DNA from 3 places in the Luteococcus japonicus genome. Region 2 is predicted to be linked to each of the others. Evidence: riboswitches for the same ligand, from Rfam matches in the RefSeq annotation. Region 2 holds a riboswitch; each other region holds the start of a gene.

Region 1 (4,366 bases), 260 kb from region 2:
GTAGAGCAGCATGCTGATCGCCCCCAGCGGGGCGATCAGCAACAGCGGGGCCAGCCTGCGCAGGATCCGCCGCAGGGAAACCCGGCAGGCCACCAGCGCCACCACCTCCAGAGCCAGTGCCACGCTGGCGCTCACCCAGTCCAGGGTCACCACCAAGGGCACGGAGAGGATGACCGCGAGCAACAGCAGCGTCGCGGGATTGAGCCGCTCCAGCAGGGTTCGGGGACGGCTCATCGCTGCGGCTCCAGATGGATCCGGTGCTGGGCCAGGGCCGTGATGAAGTCCGCGTCGTGGGTGATGCTGACCACCGCGCGCCCCTGGTCCAGCATGGCCCGCACCAGCGCCACCATGTCCAGCCACGTGTTGCGGTCCTGCCCGAAGGTGGGTTCGTCGAGGAAGATCACCCGTGGCCCGGTGGCGAGCACGGTCCCCACGCTGAGGCGGCGCTTCTCGCCGCCGGACAGCGTGAAGGGATTGGCCCCGGCAATCCGCGACAGGTGCAGCATTGCCAGCAGTTCGTCGACGCGCTCGTCGATGCGCTGGGTGGTCCACTGCGGGTCGACGGCGGCCAGGGCTCGCAGGCCCACGGCGAGCTCGTCGCGCACCGTGGTGGCGACGAACTGGTGCTCCGGGCTCTGGAAGACCGTCCCGATCCGGGTGATCAGGTCCCGCGAGGACCAGGTGCCGGGGTCAGAGGAATCCACCGGCCTGCGCCTGCCCCAGTGCCGTGGGCCCAGGACGCGGGCGGGACGCAGCTCCCCGGCCGCCACCACGCGGCCGTCGAGCCGGGGGAGCAGACCGGCCAGGGTAAGTGCCAGGGTGGACTTCCCGGCGCCGTTCGGGCCGGTGATCATCGTCGAGCGTCCTGCGGGGATGGTGACATCGAGCGCGTGCTGCACGACATGTTGCGGGTCGTGGCCGATGGCCAGTGCTTCGCCGCGCAGGGCCCAGGGGGCCTCGGCAGGCCCGGCCGTGCTTCCTTCTCCGTTCCCCGAGCCTGTCGAGGGGATGTCCACGCCCGGCACCCAGACGCCCGCGGCCAACAGGGCCTCACGCTGCTCGACGAAGACCCTGCCGGGCGCACCGTCCGCAAGGATCCCCCCGCCCGGAGCGAGCACGATCACCCGGTCCACCTGGTCCGCCCACAACTCCACCCGGTGCTCCACCACCACCAGGGTGGTCCCGCGCTCCCGGCTGAGGTGGGCCACCACGTCGCGCACCTCGCGGGCACCCTCGGGGTCCAGATTGGCGGTGGGTTCGTCCAGCAGCAGGACCTTCGCCTGCATCGCCAGGGCTCCGGCGATGGTCAGCCGCTGCTTCTGGCCGCCGGACAGGGCAGTGGTGGGTCGGTCACGGCCGACGTCCAGACCAACTGCGTCCAGGGCCTCGTCCACCCGTCGCCAGATCTCGTCGCGAGCCACGCCCAGGTTCTCCGCGCCGAAGGCGACGTCGTCGCCCACCCGGGCCAGCACCACCTGGGTCTCCGGATCCTGCATCACCAGCCCGACGTGGCCGTGGCGTCGGGTGGGATGGGCTCCGTCGACGAGCAGACGCCCTTCCTCCTCGCCCTCATCGGCGCCGCCCAGCACGCCCGCCATGGCGTGCATCAGCGTCGACTTGCCGGCGCCGGAGGCCCCCAGCAGCAGGACCCGCTCACCGTCGCCAATGGTGAAGCTGGCCCCGCGTACCGCCCAGTCGCGTCGGCTCGCGTGGCGCCAACCCCAACCCTCGGCGACGATCATCGGCGTCAGACCGCGCGACGGGTCTCGCGGCCGGACTCGAAGCGATCGAGCGCCCCGGCCGATGCCAGGGCCTTCATCAGCACCCAGGCCAGTCCTCCGGCCAGCAGCACACCGGAGATGACCAGGCAGACGAGATAGGTGGCGTTGAAGGCCAAGCTCTTCGCATGGTTGCCCATCAGGAAGTACTCGTTGACGAAGGCGCCCAGTGCCGAGCCGATTCCGGCGAAGGCTGCCACCGGCAGGCTCCAGCGCTTCCAGGCGAAGATCGCGAAGACGATCTCCGCGCCAATTCCCTGGGCGAGGCCGGAGTAGAGCGTGGTGATGCCCCATTGGTTGCCGGGCAGCACGGAGACGGTGGCGGCCAACAGTTCCACCAGCAGGGCGGCGCCCGGCTTGCGGATGACCAGACCGCCCAGCGTTCCGCCCAGGAACCAGACGCCAGTGATCAGACCGGCCAGGCCGGGCAGCACAGCCTCCAGCGGCCCCCAGACGGTGGCGACGGTGTTGTTGAAGGCCCAGAAGATGACGCCGACCGCAACGCCCAGGATGGCGGCGACGACGATGTCCACCACGCGCCAGCCGGAACTGCTGCGGGGACGGGTGGGGTCTTCGGTGATGGTGCTCATTCGTGTGCCCTCTCGAGGAATGGGCACGGGTGGCAGCCGGCCTTCGGTTGCCGCAAGAGGCCTCCCTGCGCTGGCATGATCCAGATCAGGTTCGACGGTCGAAGGTGCGAAACCTTCCTCTCAGCCCGGTGCTCCGGACTCCCGTGTGCACCCATGAGGCTAGCAGTCATTACGACCCGGGTTTCCCCCGGACAGGCCCTATGGTGGACGGATGCTGACCCGACAGACTCCTAGCGTTGCTGGCATGAGGAGCGCGCGACGGGTCTCGGCCGGGCTGATGATGCTGGGCGGCCTGTTCTATTCCGTGTGGCTGCTGGAACTCCTGCTGCCGACGAAGCTCTCGCCCCGGACCTCCTATGTCAGCGAGCTGGGGGCCAACGGTGAACCCCACGCCCTGCTCTTCCGCATGGGCGACACCCTGGCGGGAGTGAGCATGACGGTGGCCGGCCTGGTGGCCCTGCTCCTGCTGCGCAGGAGCCCGAGCTGGCGTCACGAGCGTTGGGCCTTCCGGTTGTTGGCGCTCTTCGGGCTGGCCACCGTCGCCGACTCCCTGTGTCCGATGAGCTGTGTGGCCACCCGCGACGCCGAATGCGCCGCCCGGGAGGCCAGCTGGCAGGTGCCGTGGACCCACCTGGCGCACACCGGCACAAGCACGGTGGCGGTCACGGCCCTCGGCGTGGCCTTCGCGGTTCTGCTGTGGCGTCGTCAGCGGGTGCGCTGCTGGATCGGGTGGGAGGGCCGCATGGTGCTCGGCGCGCTCTTCGTGCTGTGGCTGGGCCTGTTGGCGGCAACCCTCGCCGCCCACCTGCCCGGCGTCCGGATGGACATGATGGGCCTCGTCCAACGCGGCCAGTTGCTGCTCACCACCGCGCTGTTGATGGTGCTGGCCTGGCGTTGGTGGGGATCACAGCCGCAGCAGGCCACCGTCGTCGCGGACCAGCGCGTCGGCCAGCAGCCCGGCCAGTGAGCGCTCCGCCTGAACCCGTTCCGCCCAGGCCCCAAGCGCCACCTCGACGGTGACGCCCTCGGGGTTCTGGCGGACCAGGTCAAGCAGCACCCCGCGACACTGGCGGTCGGTTCCGTGCCAGGCCTGGGTGCGACGCGGGGGTCCGTCGTGCCGCGGGTGTCCGGCGGCCCGCCAGCGGCAGGAATCCTTGACGGGGCAGTCCTCGCAGCGCGGACTGCGGGCCGTGCAGACCAGCGCTCCCAGCTCCATCGACGCGGCCGCCCAGTGCGCCGCGCGCTCGTCGGTGTCGGGCAGCCAGTCTTCCGCCCGGCGCCATTCCGAGGCGGTGGCCGAGTCCGGCGGGAACTCCCGGCCGTCCTCCACGCGGCAGAGCAGGCGACGGATGTTGGTGTCCAGCACCACCGCGCGCCCGCCGAAGGCGAAGGACAGGATGGCGGCCGCCGTGTACTGCCCGACGCCGGGCAGGGCCCGCAACTCCTCCAGGGTCCCGGGCACTCGGCCGGCGTGCTGCTCGCTGATCACGGTGGCGGCGCGGTGCAGCCGCTGCGCGCGCCTGGGGTAGCCGAGCCGGCCCCAGGCTGCCACCGCGGCACCGGCTTGCTCGCTGGCCAGGTCGTCGGGGGCGGGCCAACGCTCCATCCACTCCTGCCAGGGGCCGAGGACCCGGGAGACGGGCGTCTGCTGCAGCATGAACTCGCTGACCATGACGCCCCACGGCGTGGAGCGGCGCCAGGGCAGGTCCCGGCGGTGCTCGTCGAACCAGTCACCCACCCGGGCCACGATGCGGCGGCGTGCGTCTTCGGTGAGTTCGTTGTCCTGGATCACGCGAGCCATGGTAGGCAAAGCCGCCCACCAACCCTACGATCGGTGCATGAACTCGGTGATCCACCCGTCCGGCCCGGAGCCTGAGAACACCTACTGGTTGCGACGCGGCATCTTCGTCGTGGCCTTCCTGCTGGCCCTCGGGCTGATCTGGTGGGTGCTGTCCGGCCTGTTCGGCGGTGACGACCGTTCCACCGTCGCTGCCACGC
Region 2 (4,366 bases):
CCCGGCCAGGACCAGCACCTCCGAGGCATTGGCCCGCACGACGCTCGGCCCAAGGGCCAGCAGCTGGCGGGCCAGGTCCACCCGCACCGGGCTGGGCCCGATGGCGGCCGGGTCCAGGACCCATGGCACCCCCAGTTCACGCGCCACCTCCACCGTGGCGGGGATCCCGCCCCTGCCGTCGGTGCTCAGCGTGCCGAGGTTTGCCAGCAGGGCATCGGCGCGGCGCACCACGAAGGGCGCCTCGTCGAGGGTCTCGGTCATCATCGGGCGCGCCCCCGCCGCCAACAGCGCGTCGGCCACCAGGTTCATGCTGACCGCCGCCGTGAGGCAGTGCACCAGAGGTTCCCGGCCGCGCACGCCGCGCACCACGGCCCCGGGGCCGCTCACACCGCCACCTGCTCGATCTCGGCCGGCGCCAACCGGGGTCCCAGCGCGGCCCCGAGCGACACCAGCGCAGAGCCCGCGATGAGCACCAGCACCACGGCGGCATTGCGGCTGGTCCCACCGGCCAGCCACGGAAGCCAGTAGGGATAGAGGGCCGGCAACACGATCGACGCGGAATATGCGGTGCCGTACCCGGTGGAGCGCACGTGGGCGGGAAAGGCCTCGCTCAGGTAGGCGCCGACCGGCCCGTAGGCGGTGACGGTGAGCACCTGCGCCAGCACCGCGCCGACGATGAGCCCCACCAGCCCCGGCCCCGTGCCCATCATCCACAACCAGGCCGCGGAGCCGCCGACGGCGGCGATCGTCGTCGCGAAGAGGAAGTAGCGTCGCCGGCCGACCAGGGTCGACAGGTGCCCGGTGAGCGCCATCACCAGCGCCTGTCCCACCGACGCGAAGCCCATCACCACGGAGGCCCGGCCCGCCGAGAGCCCGGCGTCGCTGACCAGGCGTTGCCCGAGCAGCAGCACCACCATCTGGGTCATCAACCACAACCCGCTCATCAGGCAGAACATCCGCCAGAAGGCGCCCCGCCACGGCCCCAGCACCACCTCGCGCAGGCTGCCACGGGTACCTGCCTCGTCGATTCCCGGCCGCACGGCCCGGGTGGCATCGGCCACGTGTCGCCGGTAGAAGACGAACATGGCGCAGGAGGCCAGCCCGCCCGCAACGAAGGGAAGGCGCCATCCCCAGGCCGCATAGGACTCCGGCCCCAGGGCCATCAGCATGCCTGCCGTGACGAAGGCGATCGTCGCCTGCGCACAGGGTGCCATCGCCATGATCAATCCACTGAACAGCCCCCTGTGGCGCGGCGCGCTCCACTCCATGGCCAACGGCACCGCCGCCGAGTACTCCCCGGCAATGAACATGCCCCCGACGAAACGCAGCGCCACCAACAGCGCGAAGGTGGCGCCGCCCAGCACCCGGTGCGTGGGCAGCGCCGCGATCAACAGCGTGCAGGCCGCGGTGCCGGCGATGGCGACGGCCGTCGTGCGGGTGCGTCCGGCCCGGTCCGCGATCCGTCCGAAGACCGTCGCGCCCACCGGGCGGCCCAGCAGCATCGCCATCACGACGATGGCCGTGCCGGAGGACGCGGCGCTGGGCCCCGCAAGGGTCTTCATGGCCGGGGCCAGGGCCAGCGCCGGCAGGAAGATGTTGACCTGGTCCACGTAGTTCCCGATCACGCCGCCGGTGAGGGCGGCGCGGCGATACGTCGCCCGGCTCACCCGCGGGGCCGCTTCGACGAGCGTGTGGGCATGGATCTTCGTCATGACATCTCTCTTCCTTCGCCGGCATGATCCGGGCAGGTTCGGACGGTCCGAGCGGCAACAGCTCGATCTCAGCCCTCTGCCGAGGGCTCCCGTGGGATGTCCCACACCCTAGCGGTGTGTGAGGTGTGGCCCGCGCGACGGGCATCAGGTGACAGGCGGGTGACGGATTGCTCAACGCGGGATGAGATGAACCCGAAGACTTGCTGAATCGGCTTCGGAGAAGCTGAAAGAACCCCGGTCAAGGGCCAGAATCGCCCCTCGCATCGACCAATCTGGGTGTCATGTCCGCACTGATTGGAATCGTCGTCCTCGCCCTGTTCTGCCTTGCCTTGTTCGTGGCGATCCCCTTCCTGCTCGCCCCGCTCGTCCTGATCGGCATGTACCTGCACCGTCGTCGTGAGCTGGCCCCCGAGACCCGAGCGCAGCAGATCCCGGCGCGCGCGGCCACCGTCGCCAGCAGCCGTGAGGAGGAACGCGAGGCCGCTCGGGGCATCGCCCAGGCCGCCTGAGCACAGGGGCCGAGGCCTCGGGTCAGTGCGGACCACGAGGCGTCTGTCCCCTACTGCGCCGTCCTCAGATGTCGCGCAGCAAGAGGCCCCAGGCGACCAGCTGCTGGACGCCCTGGTCATTGACGTCCTCGACGGACTCGTCCCAGTCCAGCGCGCGCATCAGCTGCGCCGCCTCCGCATTGCGCTGCTCCACGGGAAGGCTGAGCAGGCGCATGAAGGCTGCCTCGTTCTCCTGTGCCTTTGACGGGTCGACGTGGTTGAGGGCGCCGACGGTCATCCCGAGCAGCGCACCGATCATGAAGTCATCGGGCTGGTCCATGCAGGCGAACCTATCGGACGCGGGCCAGCGGGATGTCCCGCTCCCCCGCCCACGCCTCCCAGTCCGCCACGCTCCGGGCTGCGAAGAGGGTCTCCAGCTCCTCCCGGCTCCCCTCGACGCCCAGCTCGGCGCGGGTCCGCTCCCAGAAGTGCGGCTCCAGCGCGGCCAGGGCCACGTAGCCGTCGGAGGCCCGGTAGATCCCGTAGCCGGGCAGGGATCCGCCAAGGATCCCGTCGGGGGTGGTCAGGCCGTGGCGGACCGGGTCACCCATCATCTGGGCGAGATCACTCAGCGCCACCTCCCGCAGGCTTCCCCGCCCCGTCCGGCTCGCGTGCAGCACGGCGGCGAGTGCCTCCCCGACGGCCCGTTCCGCGCTGTTCAGGTCCGCCAGCAGGATCCTGGGCATCGACGGGGGCTGCAGTGTCCCTACCTCCGCCTGGTAGGTGAGGTCATGCTTCCGCGGGATTTCGCCGAAACCTAGCGCCGTGCGCAGGTGCTGCAACACCGTGCGGTCCAGTTTCGGATGGCGGAGCCAGCTAGGCTGGCCGCACGACAGCACCGCCGCTGAGGAGACGACATGTCCGTGGAGATCGAACGCAAGTTCCGCCTGCCCGAGGGCGGCCGGATCAGGGCACTCGACGGCGTCACACTCGGCGCGGGGGACGAACTGTCCCTGCGGGCAGTCTACTTCGACACGCCTGACCTGGTGCTGGCCCGCCGCGGCATCACCCTGCGGCGCCGCACCGGCGGACACGACGAGGGGTGGCACCTCAAACTGCCCGGCGAGGGCCATGCCCGTGAGGAGATCGGCGCCGAGATCCTGCCCGGTGCCAGCACCACCCGCGTCCCCCACCTGTTGCGCAGCCACGTGGCCGATGTCGTCAAGCGCGCGCCGCTCGTGCCCGTCGCCCGCCTGGACACCGCCCGTCGCGAGACCCCCTGCTCGATGAGGGAGGAACCACCGTTGCCCTGCTCTGCGAGGACCAGGTCACGGTGCGCCGCGGCACCGAGGAGCACGCCTGGCAGGAGGTGGAGGTGGAACTCACACCCGCCGGGCACGAGGGGGACCTCGACGCGATTTCCCGGGCCCTGGAGGCCCAGGGCGCCCAGGCACAGCCAGCCACCTCGAAGCTGGTGCAGGCGCTTGGCAGCCTCTTGACACAGCGCACGGAGGACCAGCCCCGGAGCGCCGCCCAGGTGATCGGGGACTACCTCGCCACGCAGGTGGGCATGGTCCAGGCGATGGAGCCGGAGGTGCGCGCGGACGCCCCCGACGCCGTGCACAAGCTGCGGGTGGCCTGCCGTCGGCTGCGCAGTGTCCTACGTGTCTATCGCGCCCTGATGGATGCCGAACGCACCGAGCCGCTGCGAACCGAACTGAAGTGGCTGGGAGAGGTGCTCGGAGGGCCCCGCGACGCCGAAGTCCTCCGCGAACGCCTGCACGAAGGGCTGGACCTGATGCCCGACGAGGGCATCCTCGGCCCCGTGCGCGAGCGGTTGGCCACCGAGCTCGACGCCCGTCATGCGGCCGCGCACGCCGCCATGGTCGCGGCCCTGGACGAGGAACGGTACGCGGGGCTGCTGGAAGCCCTGACGTGCCTGCTGACGGACCCGCCCTTCCTGCCGGGGGCGGAGCGTCCGGCCCGGCAGGTGCTGCCCCGCCATCTGGACCGCGCCACCCGCCGGGTCTCCATGCGCTGGGCCGCGGCGTGCGCGGCGAAGCGCCCGGAGAAGATGGAGTTGGCGCACGAGGCTCGCAAGAAGGCCAAGGCCTCGCGCTATGCGTGGGAGGCTGCCATCCCGGCACTCCCGAACGCGGAGCGGGC
Region 3 (4,366 bases), 410 kb from region 2:
CCAGCCGAAGTCCTGCTTGGACATCAGGTTCTCGGTGAAGTCCCGCCCGGCGTGCACCTGTTGCTTGTTGTAGGTGACGCTCTGGTCCTCGTTCACGATGGCCACCGGCAGGTCCGCGAGGCGGCCATAGGGATCCCAGTTGGCGGCCAGGTAGATGGAGCCGTAGATGACGGGCACGAGGGTGGCGAAGATGAGGGCGAGCTTGGGCAGCAGGCCCCGGAAACGTCGCAGCTCGAAGCGGGACAGCAACATCAGGCGTCCTTGGTGGTGTCAGTGGGGTCAGTGGGGGCGTCAGGAGTGTCAGGGGTGTCAGGGGTGTCAGGGGTGTCAGGGGTGTCAGGGGTGTCAGGGGTGTCAGGGGTGTCAGGGGTGTCAGGGGTGTCAGGGGTGGGGTCGGCTGGGCGAGTGGGGATGGGCCGGGTGGGCGAGGCCTGGTCCTGCGCGTGCCGCGGCAGGTGCAGCACGAAGCCCGCGTCCTGGGGCAGTGTGGGCTTGTCCAGGTGCCAGACGACGGCCTTCGCCGGCAGCGGGCTCTGGTCCAGGGCGCTCATCACCACGTGCTGCCCGTCCTCCAGGAGGATGTCCAGGCCATCGTGGATCCATCCGAGCTGGCGGTCGGTCAGCGACTCGTCGATGTCGTCGAGCACGACATAGCGGCTCGGCGCGAGGCAACCCAGTACCAGCGTGAGCAGGGTCCGCTCGACGGCGGGCATGCGGTCCACCCACTGCTCGGGGTCGAAGCGGTGGCCCAGCTCCCGCTCCAGGTGGGCGAAGCGCTCCCGGCCGCGGCGCACCCCGATGCCCTCCGCGATGGCTCGCTCGTCGCGTGACTCACCGATGGTCAGATTGGGCTCCAGGTCCGCCAGACCGGTGATCCGGGCCACGGAGACCTCCCGGCGCAGCTTGCGGGGGTGGGCGATGCCGTCGATCTCGCCGACGGTCAGTTCACCCTGGACACCCTTGAGGCGCCCTGCCAGGGCCAGCAGCAGGGCCGAACGGCCGGAGCCCTGCTGGCCGGTGACGACGCCGAGCTGGCCGCGGGGCAGGTCCATGTCCACCGGGCCGAAGACCATCGACGTGCGCCCGGCCATCTCCAGGCCACGGGCCTGCAGCAGTGTCTCGTCCATGCCCGCAATATATTCGCACCAAACAGTGTAGAGAAATGCTCTTTCTTCGCTGGGACTCAGCTTTCGATGGCGCCGCGGACCCGGGTGACCACCCTGCCGCCCACCCAGATGTCGCTCCCGTCGTCGTGGATCCGCACCCGGCCGGCGCGTCCCACCTGACCTCCCTGGGCCGCTACGTAGGTACTGCCCACCAGGCCGCGCTCCCGCAGCCATTGCGCCACCGCGCCGTTCAGTGAGCCGGTCACCGGGTCCTCCCGGTCATCGGTGATGGCACGAACCTCGTAGGCGGCATCCCGTCCCGGCTCTTCCAGGCCCACGAGGCCGACCTTTGCGTCAGCACGGTCCGCGCGGGGACGCACGGCACGCACCGCCTCGGCACTGCTCAGCTGCACCATCCGCCAGCCGGGGCCGTTGTCACCCCACGCATGGGCGACGACGTCCTGGGGTGACAGGTCCAGGACACGCAGCAGCTCGGCGAGTTCGTCGTCGGGCAGCGGGCCGGCACGCAGGCAGGGCGGGGTGGCGAAGGACAGCTCGTCGTCGGCGACGCGCACCGGCACCAGGCCGGCGCCGCACTCCTGGACGACCACACCGGGGGTGCGGGGCTGCCCGTCGAGCTCCAGCCAGGCGCGGGCCGTGCCCAGCGTCGGGTGCCCGGCGAAGGGGAACTCCTCGAAGGGCGTCATGATCCGTACCCGGTAGTCGGCCTCCGGGGTGGTGGGCCGGAGCAGGAAGGTGGTCTCGGAGAAATTGGTCCACGACGCGATGGCGCGCATCTGCTCCGTGGTCAGGCCGTCGGCCTCGGCAACCACCGCGAGGGGATTGCCGCTGAAGGCGGTGGTGGCGAAGACGTCGATCTCGAAGAAGGGATGGCGCATGCCCACCATCCTTGCGCGCCTGACCAGTCCATCGGGTCCGGGCCGCGGTGCCTGTGCGTCGGGTCCTCTCCCTCACAGATCAAGCTACGTGAGTTGCGCCACCCCGCACCCACACACCCGCACCCACACACCCTCACCCCACGCCCACGGCTCCGTGGCTGTGCCCCCCGGCAGCCACTGGCGGCCCGACGTGCGATAGCCTTCCGAGAAGGACGCGGGGTGCCACGCAGGTGGCTGAGAACAGACCCGTCGAACCTGATCTAGTTCGGACTAGCGAAGGGACGTCTCTTCAATGAGCACATCCGTCATTTCCCCGGCAGAGCTTGCCGATTCCCTGCGCACCCTGCGTGCCCAGACCCCGTTGGTGCAGTGCCTCACCAACATCGTGGCGGCGCAGTGGACGGCGAATGTCCTGCTGGCGGCCGGTGCCGCGCCCGCCATGGTGGACAACCCGGAGGAGGCCGGGGTCTTCGCCGGCGTCTCCTCCGGCGTGCTGGTCAACACCGGCACCCCCTACAAGGAGACCTACGACGCGATGCGGGTGGCCTCCGCGGCCGCCCACAGCGCCGGGACCCCGTGGGTGTTGGACCCGGTGGCCGCCGGCGGCCTGCCGGTGCGCACCGCCTTCGCCGTCGAGGTACTGGCCAACCGTCCGATGATCATCCGCGGCAATGCCTCCGAGATCTCCGGCCTGTCGGGTGGGGCCGGCGGCCGCGGCGCGGACTCCACCGCAGCCCCCCAGGAGGTGCTGGACCTCGCCCACGAGCTGGCGCGGAGCACCGGCGCCGTGGTGGCCGTCTCCGGCGCAGTCGACCACATCACCGACGGGGAACGGCTGGTCCGGATCCACAACGGCCACGAGGTGATGACCCGGGTGACGGGCGTGGGGTGCAGTCTGGGCGGCCTGATGGCGGGCTTCGCGGGTGTCAGCGAACCGCTGCTGGCCGCCAGCGCCGCCACCGCCCTGATCTGCGTCGCCGCGGACAATGCCGTCGCCACGAGCCAGGGGCCCGGGAGCTTCGCCGCAGCACTGCTCGACCAGCTGGCCCTGGTCACCCCGGAGGAACTGGAAGAGAAGGTGAGGTTGTCATGAAGCCCACGTGGGCTGAGCGCCCCCTCACGTCGGCTGAGCTTGTCGAAGCCATGAGCGTCTACCTGGTCACCGACACCGGCATGTGCGGTGGCCCCGATGGAGTGGTCCGCACCGTCGCCGCGGCCGTCGACCACGGCGCCACCTTCGTCCAGGTCCGGGACCCGGACATGCCGGACGAGGACTTCCTGGCGCTGGCGAAGGGCGTCGTCGAGGTGGTGGCGGGCCGGGTGCCCGTCGTGCTGAACGACCGCGTGCACCTGGTGGGCGCTTCGGGAGCGGACGGGGCGCACATCGGGCAGGGCGACATGCCGCCCGAGCAGGCGCGGGAACTCCTGGGGCCCGACGCCATCCTGGGCCTGTCCGTGGAGCGCCGCGAGCTGGTGGAGGCGGCCAACGCGCTGCCGGCCGGGACGCTCGACTATGTGGGGATCGGGCCGGTGTGGGCGCAGCAGACCAAACCGGATGCCCAACCGCCGATCGGCCCAGACGGGCTGGCCGAGCTGGCGGCGCTGAGCACGGTGCCATCGGTGGCCATCGGTGGCATGGGGGGCCCCGGGCGGATCGCCCCCATCAAGCCGACGGGGGCTGGAATGGCGATCGTCAGCGCCATCTGCGCCGCCGAGGACCCCGGTGAGGCCACCGCAATGATCGTGCGGGAGTGGCAGGAGGCGACGGCATGATCCCCAAGGTGCTGACCATCGCCGGCGTCGACCCCAGTGGCGGCGCGGGAATCTTCGCGGACCTCAAGGCCTTCAGCGCGCTGGGTGGCTACGGGATGGGCGTCGTGTGCGCGTTGACGGCGCAGTCCACCACGGGTGTGACGGGTGTCTCCGGCGTCGAGCCGGGCTTCGTCTGGCAGCAGTGGCAGACGCTGGCCGATGACATCCTTCCCGACGCGATCAAGATCGGGATGCTGGGCAGCTCCCCGGTGGCCGAGGTCGTCGGACGGATCATCGACGACTACCACGTCCGCGGCGGGGAACACGTCGTGCTGGATCCCGTGATGGTGGCCACCAGCGGCGACCGCCTGCTGGACCGCGAGGCGGAGGCTGCCGTGCGGGCACTGGTCCCGAAGGCCTCCCTGATCACCCCGAACCTGCCCGAGGCGGCGGTGCTGCTGGGGGTCGACGAGGTGACCGAGGCCTCCGCGATGGCGGGCCAGGCCAAGGCGCTGCTGGAGCTGGGGGCTCAGCGGGTGCTGCTCAAGGCCGGGCACCTGGCGGGCGGCGAGATGGTGGACATCTACGCGGACGCGCAGGGCGTCGCGG

What was found. Region 2 has a riboswitch for thiamine pyrophosphate ahead of EDD41_RS06100 (MFS transporter). Riboswitches for the same ligand answer to the same signal wherever they lie in the genome.
Region 1: another riboswitch for thiamine pyrophosphate. It lies ahead of EDD41_RS07410 (ECF transporter S component); the one in region 2 lies ahead of EDD41_RS06100 (MFS transporter).
Region 3: another riboswitch for thiamine pyrophosphate. It lies ahead of thiM (hydroxyethylthiazole kinase); the one in region 2 lies ahead of EDD41_RS06100 (MFS transporter).

Annotation. Positions count from the first base shown of each region.
Region 1 covers NZ_RKHG01000001.1:1,510,141-1,514,506, reverse strand. Annotated here, with positions in the region: gene EDD41_RS07420 (energy-coupling factor transporter transmembrane component T family protein) at 1-234, opposite strand, end outside; gene EDD41_RS17785 (ABC transporter ATP-binding protein) at 231-1,742, opposite strand; gene EDD41_RS07410 (ECF transporter S component) at 1,748-2,368, opposite strand; TPP riboswitch at 2,414-2,523, opposite strand; gene EDD41_RS07405 (DUF998 domain-containing protein) at 2,613-3,335, shown strand; gene EDD41_RS07400 (HhH-GPD family protein) at 3,273-4,157, opposite strand; gene EDD41_RS07395 (hypothetical protein) at 4,207-4,366, shown strand, end outside.
Region 2 covers NZ_RKHG01000001.1:1,252,436-1,256,801, forward strand. Annotated here, with positions in the region: gene thiM (hydroxyethylthiazole kinase) at 1-387, opposite strand, end outside; gene EDD41_RS06100 (MFS transporter) at 384-1,712, opposite strand; TPP riboswitch at 1,706-1,815, opposite strand; gene EDD41_RS06105 (hypothetical protein) at 1,994-2,221, shown strand; gene EDD41_RS06110 (hypothetical protein) at 2,286-2,540, opposite strand; gene EDD41_RS18115 (CoA transferase) at 2,551-2,946, opposite strand; partial or broken gene EDD41_RS18120 (CYTH domain-containing protein) at 3,118-3,417, shown strand; gene EDD41_RS06125 (CYTH and CHAD domain-containing protein) at 3,534-4,366, shown strand, end outside.
Region 3 covers NZ_RKHG01000001.1:1,661,989-1,666,354, reverse strand. Annotated here, with positions in the region: gene EDD41_RS08125 (YhgE/Pip family protein) at 1-252, opposite strand, end outside; gene EDD41_RS17140 (ATP-binding cassette domain-containing protein) at 252-1,127, opposite strand; gene EDD41_RS08115 (PhzF family phenazine biosynthesis protein) at 1,184-2,005, opposite strand; TPP riboswitch at 2,211-2,304, shown strand; gene thiM (hydroxyethylthiazole kinase) at 2,298-3,098, shown strand; gene thiE (thiamine phosphate synthase) at 3,095-3,778, shown strand; gene thiD (bifunctional hydroxymethylpyrimidine kinase/phosphomethylpyrimidine kinase) at 3,775-4,366, shown strand, end outside.